DNA from 4 places in the Streptomyces sp. NPDC003284 genome. Region 2 is predicted to be linked to each of the others. Evidence: riboswitches for the same ligand, from Rfam matches in the RefSeq annotation. Region 2 holds a riboswitch; each other region holds the start of a gene.

Region 1 (4,852 bases), on a different contig from region 2:
GCGGCGGCGCGGTCGGCGGCCGGGTCGCTGCCCGCCGCCGCGCGCGTCCTCGTGTCCCCCGGCGCGCGCTGCCGCGAGACGGCCGACGCGCTGGGCCTGGACGGCGTACGTGCCCCGGCGCCCGCCGGTCTGGACGTGGGCCGCTGGCGGGGGCTCGCGCTGGACGAGGTGGGCGCCGCCGAGCCGCAGGCCCTGGCCCGCTGGCTCGGCGACCCCGCGAGCGCCCCGCACGGCGGTGAGTCCGTGGCGGACCTGTGCGGCCGGGTGGCGGAGTGGCTCGTGGAGGTGGCCGGGGCCGAGGGGCGCAGCGTCGCCGTGGTCGAGCCGGAGGTGGTGCGGGCGGCGGTCGTCGCGGCGCTGGGCCTGGACGCGGCCGTCTTCTGGCGGCTGGACGTGGCCCCGCTGACGGTGACCGAGGTCAGCGGCCGGGCGGGGCGCTGGAACCTGCGGCTGGGGCGGCCGCTGACCGCTCCCGCCGCGCCGTAGCACGCGCGTCGGCGCGGTCCCGGCGGTTCAGGACACCGTGTCCCGGTGGGCGCGCAGCAGGGACTCGACGTCGCCGCACAGACAGCGCCCGGGGACGTCCTCCGAAGGGGTCTTCGGGACGGTCCCGTCCTCGGGGCGGTCCGCCGGGTCCGGGCGGGTGTGCCCGGGGCAGTCGGTCCGATGCGCGGTGATCAGCGCCTCCAGGTCGTCCAGCAGCCGTTCGGCCTGCTTGGCCCGCTGGGCGAGCACCCGCACCCGGGCGCTCTGGCCGCCGATCTGCCGTCGGCTGGCGATCAGTTGGTCGTACTCCTCCACGGTCAGGGCGACCGCCGCACGGCCGCCGAGTGTGATGTGACGCGGCCGGGGGGCTCTGGCCACTCGGTTCCTCCGCTTCTGGCTGGGGTCCGCACACGGTCGGCGGACGCTGTGCCGTGCCGGGCGCCGTACTGGGCCGGGGCCGCGTGCCGTGCGGGCCGGTGTCCCGGAGAACGGCAGAGGGCCCCCGGTGGTTCCGAAGGGCCCTCTGGTGTCCGGAAAAGCGTCAGCGCGCGGCCGGAACCGCCCGCCCGGCGCCGGACCCGGCCGGAGCGGGGGCCAGCAGCCGCTGGGCCAGCTCGCCGAAGAGCAGGCCGAAGCCGCCCCACAGCACGGACTGGATGGCCAGGGCGGAGAGCCGGAAGCGCCACAGCAGAGCGGCCGGGAAGTCCTGCGGCACCTCGTTGATGACCGGCAGGAAGGCATAGGCCAGGCCGATCACCACGGCGAAGGCGGCGACGGCGGCCACGGTCGCCCACCAGGTGCCCAGAGCGGGCGCCAGGCGCTTGCCGAGCAGCGTCGCGGCGACCGCGAGGAGCACGCTGAGGACCATCATCAGGAAGTACAGCGCGGTCCGCTTGCCGATGGTGTCGGGGTCGCCGACCGACGGCGGGTTGGCCGGGTACTTCAGGAACGGCACGACGTACACGGCGAGCAGGGCGCAGCCCGACAGCAGCAGCGCGGTCGCCCGCGGGCTGAAGCGGCCCACCCGGCCCAGCGCGAAGCAGAAGGCGAGCGCGGCGATGCCGCCGAAGGCGACCCCGTAGACGAGGACACCGGTGGCCAGGCCCGCCGTGGACTGGAGCGAGCGGGAGACGACCTCCATCTCGTGCTCGTGGGAGTGGGCGTCCTCGAAGGCGATGGCCTTGTCGACACCGGGCTCACCGAGGAGATAGGCGACGACGAGGGCGAGCACGCCCGCCGCCAGGCCCGCGAGCATGCCGCGGACCAGGAGGTTTCGCACAGTTGCGGAGTTCATGAGTGTGCGGCGTCCCTCGCGTCAGTGGCAGGGGAAGCCGAGCAGGTGGCGGGCGTCGTGCACCCACTCGTGGACGTCCGTGCCGCTGAACACGGAGGTGGCGCCCTGCTCGGCGCCGACGAAGTAGAGCAGGATCAGCATCAGGATGCCGAAGAAGACCGCCCAGGGAGCTATCGCCTTCAGCGGCAGCTTGGCGGGCAGGACAGGTGCGTCGGCGGTCGGCTGGGCGACATGCTGCGCCATGGCAGGGGCCTCCTCTGGGAGTTCGCGTCCCATCTCGGTGGTGCACTGGACGACGGCCACGGGTCTGACTCGCGAGCGGCTCCGGGGAGCCGTCGCACACAGTGGCGCGACCGTGCCGGTTTCCCACCGGCTTCCGTCTCGCCGTCGTCGATATCGAACAGACGGTACCGCGTGCCGCCGTCCCGGCCAAGACCGCGTCCGGGAGGTGATCCCCGAACGTGATCTCCCCTCCCAGCAGGGCGGACCGGGCGCGGCGGCACGCGGTCCGCCGCTCAGCGGTGGCGGAACCCGGGCGCTCTGCGGTCGACGAAGGCGCCCATGCCCTCCTTCTGGTCCTCGGTCGCGAACACCGCGTGGAAGAGCCGCCGTTCGAAGCGGACGCCCTCGGCGAGCGTCGTCTCGAAGGCCCGTCCGACGGCCTCCTTCGCCATCATCGCCACCGGCAGCGACATGCCCGCGACGGTCTCGGCCACGGCCAGCGCCTCGCCGAGCAGATCGTCGGCGGGCACCACCCGGGAGACCAGTCCGGCCCGCTCGGCCTCCGCCGCGTCCATGGTGCGCCCGGTCAGGCACAGCTCCATGGCCTTGGCCTTGCCGACCGCGCGGGTCAGCCGCTGGGAGCCGCCGATGCCGGGGATCACCCCGAGCTTGATCTCGGGCTGCCCGAAGACGGCGGTGTCGGCGGCGAGCAGGATGTCGCAGAGCATGGCCAGCTCGCAGCCGCCGCCCAGGGCGTAGCCCGCGACGGCGGCCACCGTCGGGGTGCGCAGCTGCCCGAGCCGGTCCCAGGCCGCGAACCAGTCGCCGAGGTACATGTCCAGGTACCCCTGGGGCTGCATCTCCTTGATGTCGGCGCCCGCCGCGAACGCCTTCGCCGAGCCGGTGATGACGACGCAGCCGCACTCCGGGTCCCGGTCCAGCGCCTCGGTCGCGGCCACCACCTCGCGCATGACCGTCAGATTCAGGGCGTTGAGGGCCTCGGGCCGGTTGAGGGTGAGCAGGGCGGTGCGCCCCTTGCGTTCGACGAGGATCGTCTCGTACGCGGGAAGCCCGGCACCGTTCCGCGTGCTCATCGCTTCTCCCCCTCCCCTTCTTGTTCTTGCCGGGTGCCACGGTCCCGGATGGTGCGGACGATGCCGGAGAAGTCCTCGGTGGCGCCGACGTGTTCGGCGTACTCCTCGTACAACCGGGCCGCCGCGAGGCCCAGTCCGGTGTCCACCCCGCTGTCGCGGGCGGCCCGCGCGGCGAGTCCGAGGTCCTTGGCCATGAGGGAGGCGGCGAAGCCCGGCCGGTAGTCGCGGTTGGCGGGGCTGCCCGGGACCGGGCCGGGGACCGGGCAGTTGACGCTGAGCGCCCAGCACTGCCCGGACGCCGTGGACGCCACGTCGTAGAGGGCCTGGTGGGACAGGCCCAGGCGCTCGCCGAGCACGAACGCCTCGCTGACGGCGATCATGGAGACGCCGAGGATCATGTTGTTGCAGATCTTGGCCGCCTGCCCGGCTCCCGCGCCGCCGCAGTGGACGGCCTTCTTGCCCATGGCCTCCAGCAGCGGCCGGGCCTCGGCGAACTCCGCCTCGCCGCCGCCCGCCATGAAGGTGAGCGTGCCGGCCTCGGCGCCGACCACCCCGCCGGAGACGGGGGCGTCCAGCGACCGCATCCCGGCGGCGGCGGCCCGCTCGTGGGCCGTACGGGCGTCGGTGACGTCGATGGTGGAGCAGTCGACGAAGAGGGTGCCGGGCCGGGCCGCCGCCAGGACGGTGCCGTACAGGCCGAGGACGTGCCGTCCGGCGGGCAGCATGGAGACGACGACGTCGGCGTCCGCGACCGCCGAGGCGGCGTCGGCGGCGGGCTCGACACCCGCGCGGACGGCGCTCTCCAGGGCCTCGGGCACCAGGTCGTGGCCCCGTACGCGATGCCCGGCCCTGACCAGGTTGGCGGCCATGGGCGCGCCCATGTGCCCGAGTCCGATGAACGCGACGGTCAGGCTCACCAGGCCACCTCCACGGTGCTGTCGGATCCGGCGAGCCCCAGTTCGCGGTCGCCGAGCGGGGCGAAGAAGCGGTCCACGTCGGCCGCGCTGACCTCGGCGAGGGTGCCGGGCGACCAGCGGGGCCTGCGGTCCTTGTCGATGACCTGGGCGCGGACGCCCTCGACCAGGTCGGGGGCGGCGAGCGCGGCGCAGGAGACGCGGTACTCCTGGTCGAGGACCGCCTCCAGCGGGCCCAGGTGCCGGGCGCGGCGCAGCGCGGCGAGGGTGACCTTCAGCGCGGTGGGCGACTTGGTGAGCAGGGTCTCGGCCGCCTCCTTCGCGGCGGGCTCGCCGCGGCCGAGGAGGCGGTCCACGATCTCCTCCACGGTGTCGGCCGCGTAGCAGGCGTCGATCCACTCCCGCTGCCCGGCGAGTGCGCCCGGCGGCGGCGACTGCACATGCCGGGCGAGCGCGTCGTGCACGGACAGCACGGCGAGGTCGGCGGTGAAGGCGCCGAGCGCGGCGGCGGGCACATGGTGGTCGGCGAGCCCGCACAGCAGGGCGTCCCCGGCGCCGGTCTGCGCGCCGGTCAGCGCCAGATGGGTGCCCAGTTCGCCCGGGGCGAGGCCGAGCAGATAGGTGCCGCCGACATCGGGGACGAAGCCGATGCCGGTCTCGGGCATGGCGACGCGCGCGCGTTCGGTGACGACGCGGACGCTGCCGTGGGCGGAGACGCCGACGCCGCCGCCCATCACGATGCCGTCCATGACGGCGACGTACGGCTTGGGGTAGCGGGCGATCCGGGCATTGAGGCGGTACTCGTCGCGCCAGAACGCGGCCGCCGCGGTGCCGTCGCCGGT
Region 2 (4,852 bases):
CGGCGTACGCGGACTTCTCGAACCCGTCGAAGGCGGTGCCGCGTTCGATCGCGATCCGGTTCGAGGCGCGCAGCGCGTGATAGGCGATCGTGTAGAAGTACAGGTCGGTGAAGTCGACGCCCTCCGCGCTGCCGTAGTGGACGCGCTGCGAGGCGAGGTAGCCGTGCAGGTTCATCTGGCCCAGGCCGATGGAGTGCGAGAGGTCGTTGCCGTGTGCCACGGACGGCACCGCGTCGATGTGCGACTGGTCGGAGACGGACGTCAGACCGCGCACCGCCGTCTCCACGCTCGCGCCGAGGTCGGGGGAGGCCATGGCGGCGGCGATGTTCAGCGAGCCCAGGTTGCAGGAGATGTCCCGGCCGACGGTCTCGTAGCCGAGCGAGGCGTCGTACGTGCTCGGCGTGTTGACCTGGAGGATCTCCGAGCACAGGTTGGACATGTTGATCCAGCCCGGGATCGGGTTGGCCCGGTTCACGGTGTCCTCGAACAGCAGATACGGGTAGCCCGACTCGAACTGGAGCTCCGCGATCGTCTTGAAGAACTCGCGGGCGCTGAGCGTGGTGCTGCGGATGCGCGGGTTGGCGACCAGGTCGTCGTAGTGCTCGCTGACGGAGAGATCGGCCAGCGGCCTGCCGTACTCGCGTTCCACGTCGTAGGGCGAGAACAGGTGCATGTCCTCGTTGCGCTTGGCCAGTTCGAAGGTGATGTCGGGGACGACCACGCCCAGCGACAGCGTCTTGATGCGGATCTTCTCGTCCGCGTTCTCCCGCTTGGTGTCCAGGAACCGCATGATGTCCGGGTGGTGGGCGTGCAGGTAGACCGCGCCCGCGCCCTGGCGCGCGCCGAGCTGGTTGGCGTAGGAGAAGGAGTCCTCCAGCAGCTTCATCACCGGGACCACCCCGGAGGACTGGTTCTCGATCTTCTTGATCGGGGCGCCCTGTTCGCGCAGGTTGGTCAGCAGCAGCGCCACCCCGCCGCCGCGCTTGGACAGTTGGAGCGCCGAGTTGACGCCCCGGCCGATGGACTCCAGGTTGTCCTCGACGCGCAGCAGGAAACAGGAGACCAGCTCGCCGCGCTGCGCCTTGCCCGCGTTGAGGAAGGTCGGGGTGGCCGGCTGGAAGCGGCCGGTCATCATCTCGTCCACCAGCCGGGACGCCAGCGCCTCGTCCCCGGCGCCGAGGAAGAGCGCGGTCGCGGCCACCCGGTCCTCGTAGCGCTCCAGGTAGCGGGAGCCGTCGAAGGTCTTGAGCGTGTACGACGTGTAGTACTTGAACGCGCCGAGGAAGGTGCGGAAGCGGTGCTCGTGGGCGTACGCCCGCCGGTACAGGCCCTTGACGAACTCCCAGTCGTAGCGCCGGATCGGGGCTTCCTCGTAGTAGTCGTTCTCGATCAGGTGGTCGATCTTCTCCTTGAGGGTGGGGAAGACCACCGTGTTCGGGTTGACGTGCTGGAGGAAGTACTGGCGTACGGCCTCGCGGTCCTTGTCGAACTGGATGCGGCCGTCGCAGTCGTACATGTTCAGCAGGGCGTTGAGCGCGTGGTAGTCCTTGCGCGTACCGACCGATTCGCGCGGGGCGGTGATCACGCCGCCGCCGATGAGTGTCGTGTCCAAAACGTCCTCAGTCCTTCCCTCACGGCACGGACGTCGCGCTCCGTGCCCAGCAGTTCGAATCGGTACAGCTCGGGAACCCCGCACTTCGCCGCGATCACCCGTCCGGCCAGGCAGTAGTCCGCGCCGAAGTTGGTGTTGCCGGACGCGATGACCCCGCGCAGCAGCGCGCGGTTGGCCTCGACGTTCAGAAAGCGGATCACCTGCCTGGGGACCGCCCCGGCGCGTTCGCCGCCGCCGTAGGTCGGCGTGATCAGCACATACGGCCCGGCCACCCGCGGCAGGCCGGCGCGGTGCGGATGCAGGGGGATGCGCGTGGCGGGCAGACCCAGCTTCTCCACGAAGCGCTTGGTGTTCTCCGAGACGCTGGAGAAATACACGAGGCCGCTCATCGACCGCCGCTCCTCTCGCTCGTTCCCGTCCCTGTCCGAGGACCGGGGGAGGAGGAGCGTCGCGGCGCGTACGGCGGGGCCGGGCGGCGGCGGAAGAAGGGCACGCCGGACCCGGGTCCGTGCTGCTGCCACGCGGCCCTCCCTCGGGGCCTCGGAGCACGCACGCCGCTCGTCGGCGTACGCACCGGTGGCAGGTCTTCGGACTCGCGGGCGTGTCTCGTGTCGTACGAGACGTCTACTGGCCGTCGCTTCCCAGGCCCGGTCCACCGGGTCCAGTGCGTATGACGGCGGTCGTTCCCGCTCACCGCTGCGGGGCAGTCCCGGATTCCCACCGGGTTCCCTCTTGCCTCGCCGGGCACCGGAGTGCCTGGCGAACCACCAGCACGGCCAACACTACATCTAGAACACTGCCGTGGTGCACAGCCCCAGATGTTGTGTCTTCGGGAAAACTTAGGTATACCTAAGCCCTGTCGCGGTGGCGGCGGCGCACGGCGCGCGGACCCGGAAACGGCACGGGCGGGAAGCGCCGTACCCGCGCTGCCCGCCCGTCTCCCGGGGCACCGCCGCGGCCCTCACCGCACCGGTGCCGTCGCGCACCCCTCGGCACGCGCCGCGCCCGGACCCCTCAGTCCGGCCGCAGGCTCATCCCCGCTCGCACCCCCCGGCTCCCGTGCGGCGCACCAGGTGGCGCGCGTACGCGTCGGGGGTGAAGAACAGCGGCAGCTCGGCGGCGAGCGCGGTGCGCTCGAACAGCGCGCGCACCTCCTCCAGCGGCGCCCACGGGTAGGCGGCGCCCAGCGCGGCCAGCTCGTCGTCGAGCACCCGCTCCACCGTCTCCCGGTCGACCACCCGGTGCCGCAGCCACTGCCAGATCCGCGTCCGGGCCACCTCGGCGTCGGCCGTGTCCACCAGCACCCCGTCCACGACGACGGTGCCCCGCCCGCCGAGCCAGGCCGCGAAGCAGCGCAGCGCGACGGCGACGCTCGTGCGCACCCCCTCCGGGACCGGCGGGGCGCCGGTCCGGCGCACCGACAGCAGATCGGCGGCGCTCACCTCGACGTCCGCGCGGGTGCGGTCGAGCTGGTGCGGCCGCTCGCCGAGGACCCCGTCGAACGCCTCCCGGCAGACCGGGACCAGCTCGGCACAGGCCACCTGGGACCCGTCGAAGCCGTCCTCCGCCTCCCGCTCCTTGTCCAGCCGGACCGCCGCGACAGCCGCCTCGCGCGCCGCCGCGTCCGCGCCCGGCACCTGGGCGGCCCGGCCGCCGACGGCATGCGCGCCGCGCCGGTGGCAGGTGCGCACCAGCAGCTCGGTGTACGCCCGCAGGAACGGCGCCGTCATCGTCACCCCCGCGCGGTCCGGCAGCAGGAAGTCGGTGCGGTGGCCGAAGGTGCGCACAAGACTGAACAGGTAGTCCCGGCGGCCCGCGGTCAGGCCCGCGCCGTGCTCGCGCAGCTCGTGGAGGATCTCCTCCATCTCGAAGGCGGCGGTGACCGTCTCGATCAGCACGGTGGCCCGGACGGTGCCCCGGGGGATGCCCAGCAGCTCCTGGGCGAGCAGGAACACGTCGTTCCACAGCCGTGCCTCGTACCGGTTCTCCAGCTTGGGCAGCGAGAAGTACGTGCCGCTCCCGGACTCGGTCAGCCCCCGGGCGCAGTGGAAGAAGTACAGGCCGAAGTCGGCCAGGGCGGCGGGCACCGGTGCGCCGTCGTGCTCCAGGTGCGCCTCGTCGAGGTGCCAGCCGCGCGGGCGGACCATGACGGCGGGGAGCCGTCCGCCGTCCGCCCGGTGCTCCCCGCCGCCGGGTGCGGGCAGGCCGATCCGGCCCTCGACGGTGTCCAGCAGGGTCAGTTGCCCGCCCACGACGTTGTCCCACAGCGGTGCGGTGGCGTCCTCGAAGTCGGCCGTCCACACCTGGGCGCCGGAGGTCAGCGCGGCGACCGCAGTCCGGCGGTCGGGCGGCCCGGTGATCTCCACCCGTCGGTCGGCCAGACCGGGCGCGGGCGGCGCGACCCGCCAGAACGGGTCGGCGCGCACCGCGGCGGTCACCATGGGGAAGTTGGGCGGAGAGCCCGCCGCCAGCCGCATCGCCTGGCGGCGCCGCTCCTTCAGCAGGCCGCGTCGGCGCTCCGCGAACGCGGCGGCCAGCCGGCCGACGAAGTCCAGGGCCTCGGGGGTCAGGATCTCCTCGTGCCGGGGGCCGGGAGCGGCGAGGACACGGACGGGCCGGGGCGGTGCGAGGGTGGTCATCGGGTTCTCCTTCGGACGCGACAGGACCCACGTGCGGCCCCGGGCGGGGGCCGCGCCGTACAGCCGTACAAGCCGTACCGCCGTACAAGCCGTGCACCGCCTAGTGGAACTGCTCCTCCTCCGTGGAGCCGGCCAGGGCGGTGGTGGAGGAGGCGGGGTTGACGGCCGTGGAGACCAGGTCGAAGTAGCCGGTGCCGACCTCGCGTTGGTGCCTGACCGCCGTGAACCCGTCGGCCTGCGCGGCGAACTCGCGCTCCTGGAGGTCGACATACGCGGTCATGCCGTGCTCGGCGTAGCCGCGGGCCAGATCGAACATGCCGTGGTTGAGCGAGTGGAATCCGGCCAGCGTGATGAACTGGAACCGGTAGCCCATCGCGCCCAGTTCACGCTGGAACTTGGCGATCCGGTCGTCGTCCAGGGCCGCCTTCCAGTTGAAGGACGGCGAGCAGTTGTACGCCAGCAGCTGGTCCGGGTACCGGGCGTGGATCGCCTCGGCGAACGTGCGCGCCTGCTCCAGGTCGGGCGTGCCGGTCTCCATCCACAGCAGGTCGGCGTAGGGGGCGTAGGCCAGCCCGCGGGCGATCACCGGGTCCATGCCGCC
Region 3 (4,852 bases), on a different contig from region 2:
AAGGTGACGGCGGTGCGGACCGTCTCGTCCAGCCGCTCCCAGTCCAGGTCACCCGTCTCGGGGTCGGCGAAGGCGCCGAGGTTGACCGAGCCGAGGTTGCAGACCGCCGTCTCCCCGTCGTCGGTGACCTCCAGGATCTCCGTGCACAGGTTCGAGGAGTGGATGACGTGGCCGGGCTCCGCCGTCTGGTTGGCGGTGCGGTTGGCGGCGTCCTTGAAGGTCATCCAGCCGTTGCCGGTCTGCGCCAGGGTGCGCATCATCCGGCCGTACAGCTCGCGGGCGGGCATCGTCTTCTGCGCGAGCCCGGCCTCCTCGGCCCTGCGGTAGGCCGCGTCGAACTCGTCGCCCCACAGGTCCACCAGCTCCGGCACGTCCGCCGGGGAGAACAGCGACCACTGCGCGTCGGCGTTGACCCGGCGCATGAACTCGTCCGGCACCCAGTGCGCCAGGTTGAGGTTGTGGGTGCGGCGCGCGTCCTCACCGGTGTTGTCGCGCAGCTCCAGGAACTCCTCGATGTCGGAGTGCCAGGTCTCCAGGTAGACGGCCGCCGCGCCCTTGCGCCGCCCGCCCTGGTTCACCGCGGCCACCGAGGCGTCGAGGGTCTTCAGGAACGGCACGATGCCGTTGGAGTGCCCGTTGGTGCCGCGGATCAGCGAACCGCGCGAGCGGATGCGGGAGTAGGCCAGACCGATGCCGCCCGCGTGCTTGGAGAGCCGGGCGACCTGGTGGTAGCGGTCGTAGATGCTGTCCAGCTCGTCCTTGGGGGAGTCGAGCAGATAGCAGGAGGACATCTGCGGGTGGCGGGTGCCGGAGTTGAAGAGCGTGGGGGAGGAGGGGAGGTAGTCCAGGCGGCTCATCAGCCCGTAGAGCGCGGCGACCTCGTCGACGGCCCGGGTGCTGTCGTCCTCGGCGAGACCGGCGGCCACCCGCAGCATGAAGTGCTGGGGCGTCTCGATCACCTTGCGGGTGATCGGGTGCCGCAGCAGGTAGCGGCTGTGCACGGTGCGCAGGCCGAAGTAGCCGAAGCGGTCGTCGGCGGACGGGTCGGCCAGCGCGTCCAGGCGGGCCGCGTGCAGCCGGGTGAACGCGGCGGTCCGGTCGGCGATCAGTCCCTCCCGGTGGCCCACGGCGACGGACTCGGTGAAGGAGGTGACGCCCTGGGAGGCGGCCTCGGCCCGGATGGAGAGCGTCAGCAGGCGGGCGGCGAGCCGGGAGTAGGCGGGGTCCTCGGAGATGAGCCCGGCGGCGGCCTCGGTGGCCAGCTCCCGCAGCTCCGCCTCGTCCGCGCGGGCCGAACGGCCGCGCAGCGCGGCGGCGGCGACCCGGCCGGGGTCGGCGTCGGGGAGGTCGGCGGTCAGCTCGGTCAGGGTCCGCAGCAGCGCGGCACCGGGACCGTCGTTCTCCAGGCGGCCCTCGGCTGAGACCGGATCGGCGGGCGCGATGGTCACGTGTGGCTCTCCCTCGCTCGGCACGGAGCCTCGGCGAGGGCAGGGAGCGGCAGCACGAGCGCGCACGGCGCCGCGTCCACCGGCCCATTCCGCGAGGCCCGGACGTCAGACACCCGGACCGGACGGCCGGGCGCACTGTCGGCAGGTCCTCGGACTGACGCTCGTATGCGGCCATAAGGGCATGTGCGTACGAGTACACCGTTGCGGGACAGTTCCGGATTCGCACCGGATTCCCCTGCGACGACAGCGAGGATGAGCATACATCTTGTGCCGGGTGTGGAAGCCACCCCCATATGTTGTGTCGCGTCGACTGCGGAGGGTGTCAGAGGGTCAACGCGTAGGTGAGCAGCCGGATGTCGTCCAGGTGGGGCAGGGGGTTCCAGTCGCGCCGCGGGGTGCGGACGAAGCCCAGGCGCTCGTAGAGGCGGTGCGCGGTGTGCATGGTGCGCTGGGTGGACAGCACCAGGCGCACACAGCCCGCGGTGGCCCGCGCCCGGTCCGCGCAGGCCCGCACCAGGGCCTCGCCCGCGCCCCGGCCGCGCGCCGCGCGGTCGACCGCGAGCATGCGCAGCTCGGCCTCGCCGGGGCCCGCGATATCCGCCATGGGCCCGCCGGACGGCACGAAGGCGATCCCGCCGAGCACCTCGTCCCGCGCCACGGCCACCAGCACCTCGCAGGCCGCCGACCGCCCGGCGACGTCCCGCAGCACGTCCAGATACGGGTCGTCGGCTCCGAAGTCCAGCAGGCCGTCCCGGAGGTACGCCTCGGCGGTGATCTCGCCCAGGGCGGCGTACTCGCCGGGCAGCGCCGGCCTGATCACGAGGTCCATGACCCCGAGTGTGCCGCACGGACACGGCGACGGGCCGCCGGATTCTCCCGGCGGCCCGTCGGCCCGGTCGAAGGCGTCGGCCTCCTCGAAGGGGGCGTCCGCTCAGTGGGCGCTGCCCGCCGTGGCGGGCGGCAGCTCGGCGGAGACACCGGCGTCCCCGGCGTCGGCCGTGTAGTCCTCCGGACGGGTCTCGTCGACGCCGTCGGGGGCCTTCAGAGCCCTGAGGACGAAGGTCAGGACCACGGCGACGGCCACGTTCAGCACGAACGCCGTCATGCCGATGTAGCCGATCTCGCCGATGCCCGGGATCTCCTTGGCCGAGCCGCCGAAGTGCTTCTGCGTCGGCGAGGCGACCCCGTAGGCCGCGACCGTGCCGTAGACCATGCCGACCGCCCAGCCGGCCAGCAGCGCCCAGCGGTGGAACCAGCGGGTGAACAGGCCGCCGACCAGGGCCGGGAAGGTCTGGAGGATCCAGATGCCGCCGAGCAGCTGGAAGTTGATGGCCACGGTCTTGTCCATGGTCAGCACGAAGACCAGCGCGCCCACCTTCACCAGCAGCGAGACCAGCTTGGAGACCCGGGTCTCCTCCTTGGGCGTCGCGTCCGGCTTGATGAAGTCCTTGTAGATGTTGCGGGTGAACAGGTTCGCGGCCGCGATCGACATGATGGCCGCCGGTACCAGCGCGCCGATGCCGATGGCCGCGAAGGCGATGCCCGTGAACCAGTCCGGGAACATGTCCTCGAACAGCTGCGGGATGGCCAGCTGGCCGTTCTGCACCTTCACACCCGCCGCGATCGCCATGAAGCCGAGCAGCGCCAGCAGACCCAGCATCAGCGAGTACAGCGGCAGGATCGTGGTGTTGCGGCGGATCACCTCGCGGCTGCGCGAGGACAGCGTGGCGGTGATCGAGTGCGGATACATGAACAGCGCCAGCGCGGAGCCCAGCGCCAGGGTGGCGTACGTCCACTGGCCGCCCGAGGCCGGTGCCAGTCCGCCCGCCCCCGCCTTGCTGTACTTCTCGGAGGCCGCCGCGAAGATGTCGTCGAACCCGCCCAGCTTGATCGGGATGTAGATGATCGCGACCGCGATGACGATGTAGATGAGCGCGTCCTTCACGAACGCGATCAGCGCGGGCGCGCGCAGCCCCGAGGAGTACGTGTACGCCGCCAGCACGCCGAAGGCGATCAGCAGCGGCAGGTCCTTCACGAACCAGTTGGTGTTCTCGCCGCCGCCCACGCCCATCACGTCCAGCACCGCCTGGATGCCGACGAGCTGGAGCGCGATGTACGGCATGGTGGCGAGGATGCCGGTGAGCGCCACCGCCAGCGACAGGCCCTTGGAGCCGAACCGGCCGCGCACGAAGTCGGATGTCGTCACGTACCCGTGCTTGTGCGAGACCGACCAGAGCCGGGGCAGGAAGGTGAAGATCAGCGGGTAGACCAGGATCGTGTACGGCACCGCGAAGAACCCGGCGGCGCCGGTCGCGTAGATCGCCGCGGGCACCGCCACGAACGTGTAGGCGGTGTACAGGTCGCCGCCGAGCAGGAACCAGGTGATCCAGGTGCCGAAGGAGCGGCCGCCCAGGCCCCACTCGTCCAGGCTGTGCTCGTTGTCCGCCCGGCGCCAGCGCGCGGCCAGGAAGCCCATGACGGTGACGAGCAGGAAGAAGAAGATGAAGACGCCGAGCGCGACGCCGTTGACGCCGTCCTTCACCGGGCCGCACCGCCCTTCGCGGACGCGGAGTCACCGGTGCGGCGCCCGCGCTGGTCGTGCTGCCAGAGCCGGTGGGCGATCACCGTGAGGACCGTGGAGATGATCACCCACAGCATCTGGTACCAGTAGAAGAACGGGATGCCGATGAACGTGGGGTCGGTCTTCGCGTACGAACCGACCCACAGCATCGCCACGAACGGCGCGACGAGGCAGAGGCCGATGACCACCCGCAGGGGTGTCACCACCCCTTTGCCCACTCCTGGCCCATCTGACATGTGCGGCTCCGTTCCTGTGCTGGTCACCGGTGCGATGCGCAGGCAATCTAGGTCACGGTGACAAGCGAACGGAACCCCTTGTCCGGATACCGGTTCCACGGACATCGTCCGGGGACCGGGCGCAGGGGCACGGCGGGGCGGGGCGGGATCAGTCCATCGGCCTCTTCAGGCGCGCCACGAACTTGTAGCGGTCGCCGCGGTAGACCGAGCGCACCCATTCCACGGGCTGGCCGGTGCGGTCCTGGGAATGCCGGGAGAGCAGCAGCATGGGCAGGCCGACATCGGTGCCGAGCAGCCCGGCCTCGCGGGGGGTGGCCAGCGAGGTCTCGATGGTCTCCTCGGCCTCGGCGAGATGGACGTCGTAGACCTCGGCGAGGGCGGTGTAGAGCGAGGTGTACTTGACCAGGCTGCGGCGCAGCGCGGGGAAGCGCTTGGCCGAAAGGTGCGTGGTCTCGATGGCCATGGGCTCGCCGTTGGCCATGCGCAGCCGCTCGATGCGCAGCACCCGGCCGCCCGCGGTGATGTCGAGCAGGGCGGCGAGCCGGTCGTCGGCGGTGATGTACCCGATGTCCAGCAGCTGAGAAGTC
Region 4 (4,852 bases), on a different contig from region 2:
CGAGTACGACACCGTGCAGCTCGGCATTCAACTGGCTCACCGGAAAGGGCTGGAGCGCTACGTCTGGCTGCTGCCGATGGCTCTCGTCACCTATCAGTGGTCGCGCCGCCGCCTGGACGACGCGTTGCGAGGGCTGACACTGGCGCGGGAGGTGGCGGAGAAGGTGGCCGAGCCCGCTCAGTGCGCCATGGTGCACCGGATGCTGGCCGGGACCTACTGGCGGCAGGAGCAGTTCGAGCGGGCGGCGGGCCATCTGTTCCGGGCCGTCCGGCTGAGCAAGGAGGACGACACCGGGACCGGCAGACTGAGTCTGGCGCATTCCCTGCACACGCTCGCGCTCACGTTGCGCAAACAGGGGGACGGGACGGCGGCGGAGGAGCATCACCGGCAAGCCCTGGAGCTGTACCGGGCGCTGGGCGACCGCAGCGGGGAAGCGGCGGCGCTGAACGGCATCGGTACCCTCCACCGCGACCGCGGGGAGTACGACGAAGGGCTCCGCGCCTGTGGTGAGGCGCTGCGCATCGCGGAGGGGACGACGGACCGGAGGTGCGGGGCGGACGCCCTGTACACGCTCGCCCAGATCCACCTCTCCAGGTCGGAGGGGGAGGAGGCGCTCCGGCTGCTCCGGCGGGCCTGCGGAATTCTGTGTGACCTCGAACACTGGCACGACGAGGCCAAGCTCCTGTGGCTCTGTGCCGATGTCCTGGTGGCGGCAGGCCGCTCACCCGAGGCCGTCGAGGCACTGGAACGCGTCCTCGTGCTGCGCGAACTGATGGGCGGCCACGACACCCAGGAAGTACGGGACCGTCTGGAAGAGCTGCGGTGAGGGCTCGTGCCCCGGGGGAACAGGCATACTCGGTCCCGGCGTGAGCGACGGTCGGCCGATCAGGGAGGTACCGCGGTGTCCGAGGACCCGTCCGGCGGCATACCGCGCGCACGGTCGTCGTCCGTGCGGCCGGAGCCGGAGCCGGAGCCGGTTTCGGTTCCCGTGCCCGTGCCGTGCCGGGTCGTGGTCTGCCGGGACTGCTGCTGCGGTACGCCCAAGGTGACCGGAGTCGACCACGCGGCGCAGACCGCGCGGCTGCGGGCCGGGGTGCCGGTGCGGATCTCCGCGTGCCTGGACGTGTGCGACCAGGCCAATGTGGTCGTCGTGCAGCCGTCGGCCGCGGGCCGGGCGGCCGGGGCACGGCCGGTCTGGCTGGGGCTGGTCAATGACCCGGAGGCCACGGAGGACATCGTCGGCTGGGTGCGGGCCGGTGGCCCGGGGGTGGCCCCGCTGCCGGACATCCTGGAGCTGTACGCGTTCGACCCGCCCGGACGAGGAGTGGGCAAACGCCCCCCGGCCGGGCTCGACCGGCCCTAGGATGACGGCGGTTCGCCCGCGCGTTCGGCGGACGGACCGTGTGTACGACAACCGCATAGGGCGCGTGCCTGGGGGAAGCCGGTGGGATTCCGGCGCTGACCTGCAACCGTGTGCGGCCGGTGGGCCGCGAGTCGGGACACCCGGGGCGCGCCGTGAACCGCTTCCCCTGTCATGGTCTGCAGCGCGAAGCCGAGAGTCTCGCCCGAGGCGGCGGCGGTGCCCGCTCCGTCCGCTCGGCGACGGGGCTGCGGGCCGCCCACACCAGGAAGGCTCCCGCCGTGCGACACACCTCCGGCACCTCAGCCGTCTCCCGTACCTCCCTGCGCCGTACGCTCATCGCCTCCGTCGCCCTCGGCGTGGCCCTGGCCGCCGCGCCGGCCACCGCCCAGGCCCACGGCGCACCGGGCACGCACGCCGTGCACGGCACGAACACCCCGGTCAGGGTGACGCTGACCGTGCAGGGCCCCGACGGGCCGCTGTTCCACGGGAAGGTCTGGACGCGCGGCCACGACGTCACCACGGCGACGGGCGGTACGCACAGATGCGACGGGACGAACGGGAGCGCCCACCCCTCCGCCGTGCCGACGCCCACCGCCGCCCTCGACGACGCCGCCCGCAAGCGGCACTTCGGCTGGGACGGCGCCTGGTACGCGTCGTTCGACGACTACGCGGTCGACAGCATCAAGAACGTCAGCGGCGGCGGCTCGGCGTACTGGAACATCTCCGTCAACGGCACGCCCACCCCGGTGGGCGGCTGCCAGTTCCGGCTGAACGCCGGGGACACGGTGGCGTTCACCTGGACGGCCTTCTGACGGCTGCCCGCCGCCCGGCGGCCGGGGGAGCACGCTCCTCCGGCCGGCCGGCGCCCCGGCAGGGCCCCGCTCCGACGGGAATCCGGTACGGCTCCAGCCGTGGCACTGGATTTACTAGGACGTCCAACTATATTCTGGGGACGTAGGCCCGCGGTGCAGGGAAGCCGGTGTGATTCCGGCACGGTCCCGCCACTGTGACCGGGGAGTACGCCGTCGAGCAGGACGCCACTGACGAGCTGGATGTCGGGAAGGCGGACGGCGCGCGCTGATCCGGGAGTCAGGATACCGGCCGTGGGATGTTCCGTGTGGTCCACGAGGATGGAGCTGACACGCATGGCACCGGTGCGTTTCCACGATCCCGGCGAGCTGCGCCGCGGGGGTTCCCCGCATTCCGCCACCGGCCTCACCCGCCCCGGCCCGACGGCCTGACGGTCCGGCGTCCTCAGCGTTCCGCGCCGACCGCCCTCGCGCACGCCCGCGTCCATGAGCGGGCCGTGCGCCGGTCGCGCGCGCCGTCCTGGATCACCCCCACCTGACGAGAGCAGGCACCCATGATCCGTCCGAACCACCCCGCCGGTGTACGGGAACTGACCCACTTCATCGGCGGCGAGAACGTCCCGGGCACCTCGGGGGCCCAGGGCGACGTGTACGACCCCAACACCGGAGAGGTCCAGGCCCGGGTACCGCTGGCGGACCGGGCCGAGACCGAGGCGGCGGTCACCGTCGCCGCCGAGGCGCAGCGCGCCTGGGGCGAGTGGAACCCGCAGCGCCGCGCCCGGGTCATGCTGCGCTTCCTCCAGCTCGTCGAGCAGGAGAAGGACGACCTGGCCCGGCTGCTCTCCGCCGAGCACGGCAAGACCGTCGCCGACGCGCACGGCGACCTCCAGCGCGGCCTGGAGGTCGTCGAGTTCGCCGCCGGGATCCCGCACCTGCTCAAGGGCGAGTTCACCGACAACGCGGGCACCGGCATCGATGTGCACTCGCTGCGCTCGCCGCTCGGCGTGGTCGCCGGCATCACCCCGTTCAACTTCCCCGCCATGATCCCGCTCTGGAAGGCCGCCCCCGCCCTGGCCTGCGGAAACGCCTATGTCCTCAAGCCGTCCGAGCGGGCACCCTCGGTGCCGCTGCGGCTCGCCGAACTCTTCTTGGAGGCGGGCCTGCCGCCGGGCGTCCTCAATGTCGTCAACGGCGCGCGGGAAGCCGTCGACACCCTGCTGGAGGATCCCCGCGTCGCCGCCCTCGGCTTCGTCGGCTCCACCCCGGTCGCCGCGCACGTCTACGCCACCGCCGCCGCCCACGGCAAGCGCGCCCAGTGCTTCGGCGGCGCCAAGAACCACATGATCGTGATGCCGGACGCCGACCTCGACCAGGCCGTGGAGGCGCTGGTCGGTGCCGGGTACGGCTCGGCGGGCGAGCGCTGCATGGCCATCTCGGTCGCCGTGCCGGTCGGCGAGGAGACCGCCGACGCCCTGGTCGCCCGGCTCAAGGAGCGCATCGGCACCCTGCGCATCGGCCGCAGCGACGACCCCGAGGCCGACTTCGGCCCGCTGGTCGCCCGGGACGCGGTGGAGCGCGTACGGTCCTATGTCGACCTCGGGGTGGAGGAGGGCGCCGAACTCGTCGTGGACGGGCGCGACTTCGTGCTCCCCGGGCACGAGAACGGCTTCTTCGCCGGGGCCTCCCTCTTCGACCGGGTCACCCCCGACATGCGCATCCACCAGGAGGAGATCTTCGGTCCCGTCCTGTCCGTGGTCCGCGCGGCCGACTACGAGGAGGCGCTGCGCCTGCCCAGCGAGCACGCCTTCGGCAACGGCGTGGCCATCTTCACCCGGGACGGAGACACCGCCCGCGACTTCACCCGCCGGGTGAACACCGGCATGGTCGGCGTCAACGTGCCCATCCCGGTCCCGGTCGCCTACCACACCTTCGGCGGCTGGAAGCGGTCCGGCTTCGGCGACCTCAACCAGCACGGGCCGGACGCCGTCCGCTTCTACACCCGTACCAAGACCGTCACGTCCCGCTGGCCCGCCGGGCTGCGCGAGGGCGCGAGCTTCACCATTCCCACGATGGGCTGAGCGACCATGACCCACACCCTGCTCACCGAGGACCAGCAGGCCCTCGTGGAGACCACCCTCGACTTCGCCCAGGACCACCTGGCACCGCACGCCCTGGACTGGGACCGCGACAAGCACTTCCCGGTCGACGTCCTGCGCAAGGCGGCCGGGCTGGGCCTCGGCGGCGTCTACGTCCGCGAGGAGTCCGGCGGCTCCGGCCTCGGCCGGGCCGACGGCGTCCTCGTCTTCGAGACCCTCGCCTCCGGCTGCCCCGCCATCGCCGGATACCTCTCCATCCACAACATGGTCGCCTGGATGATCGACCGCTACGGCGACCCGGCCCAGCGCGAGCGGTGGCTGCCCCGGCTGTGCGCCATGGACGACCTGGCCAGCTACTGCCTGACCGAACCCGGCGCGGGCTCCGACGCGGCGGCCCTCACCAGCCGGGCCGTCCGCGACGGCGACACCTATGTGCTCGACGGCGTCAAGCAGTTCATCTCCGGCGCGGGCGCCTCCCAGCTGTACATCGTGATGGCCCGCACCGGCGGCACCGGAGCGGACGGCGTCTCCGCCTTCGTCGTCGACAAGGACGACGCCGGAGTGGGCTTCGGCCCGAACGAACG

Evidence for each region. Region 2 has a riboswitch for cobalamin ahead of nrdI (class Ib ribonucleoside-diphosphate reductase assembly flavoprotein NrdI). Riboswitches for the same ligand answer to the same signal wherever they lie in the genome.
Region 1: another riboswitch for cobalamin. It lies ahead of ACWDYF_RS17095 (CbtB domain-containing protein); the one in region 2 lies ahead of nrdI (class Ib ribonucleoside-diphosphate reductase assembly flavoprotein NrdI).
Region 3: another riboswitch for cobalamin. It lies ahead of ACWDYF_RS23490 (ribonucleoside-diphosphate reductase subunit alpha); the one in region 2 lies ahead of nrdI (class Ib ribonucleoside-diphosphate reductase assembly flavoprotein NrdI).
Region 4: another riboswitch for cobalamin. It lies ahead of ACWDYF_RS17120 (CoA-acylating methylmalonate-semialdehyde dehydrogenase); the one in region 2 lies ahead of nrdI (class Ib ribonucleoside-diphosphate reductase assembly flavoprotein NrdI).

Annotation. Positions count from the first base shown of each region.
Region 1 covers NZ_JBSFSI010000007.1:78,276-83,127, forward strand. Annotated here, with positions in the region: gene ACWDYF_RS17080 (histidine phosphatase family protein) at 1-486, shown strand, start outside; gene ACWDYF_RS17085 (hypothetical protein) at 514-864, opposite strand; gene ACWDYF_RS17090 (CbtA family protein) at 1,028-1,780, opposite strand; gene ACWDYF_RS17095 (CbtB domain-containing protein) at 1,802-2,023, opposite strand; cobalamin riboswitch at 2,061-2,184, opposite strand; gene ACWDYF_RS17100 (enoyl-CoA hydratase) at 2,296-3,096, opposite strand; gene mmsB (3-hydroxyisobutyrate dehydrogenase) at 3,093-4,013, opposite strand; gene ACWDYF_RS17110 (enoyl-CoA hydratase/isomerase family protein) at 4,010-4,852, opposite strand, start outside.
Region 2 covers NZ_JBSFSI010000001.1:513,299-518,150, forward strand. Annotated here, with positions in the region: gene nrdE (class 1b ribonucleoside-diphosphate reductase subunit alpha) at 1-1,612, opposite strand, end outside; gene nrdI (class Ib ribonucleoside-diphosphate reductase assembly flavoprotein NrdI) at 1,582-2,001, opposite strand; cobalamin riboswitch at 2,174-2,396, opposite strand; gene ACWDYF_RS02345 (malate synthase) at 2,644-4,251, opposite strand; gene aceA (isocitrate lyase) at 4,352-4,852, opposite strand, start outside.
Region 3 covers NZ_JBSFSI010000011.1:192,921-197,772, reverse strand. Annotated here, with positions in the region: gene ACWDYF_RS23490 (ribonucleoside-diphosphate reductase subunit alpha) at 1-1,448, opposite strand, end outside; cobalamin riboswitch at 1,572-1,708, opposite strand; gene ACWDYF_RS23485 (GNAT family N-acetyltransferase) at 1,771-2,277, opposite strand; gene mctP (monocarboxylate uptake permease MctP) at 2,380-3,990, opposite strand; gene ACWDYF_RS23475 (DUF3311 domain-containing protein) at 3,987-4,265, opposite strand; gene ACWDYF_RS23470 (GntR family transcriptional regulator) at 4,414-4,852, opposite strand, start outside.
Region 4 covers NZ_JBSFSI010000007.1:83,911-88,762, reverse strand. Annotated here, with positions in the region: gene ACWDYF_RS17135 (AfsR/SARP family transcriptional regulator) at 1-826, shown strand, start outside; gene ACWDYF_RS17130 (hypothetical protein) at 950-1,363, shown strand; cobalamin riboswitch at 1,435-1,505, shown strand; gene ACWDYF_RS17125 (DUF4430 domain-containing protein) at 1,642-2,175, shown strand; cobalamin riboswitch at 2,286-2,483, shown strand; gene ACWDYF_RS17120 (CoA-acylating methylmalonate-semialdehyde dehydrogenase) at 2,727-4,250, shown strand; gene ACWDYF_RS17115 (acyl-CoA dehydrogenase family protein) at 4,257-4,852, shown strand, end outside.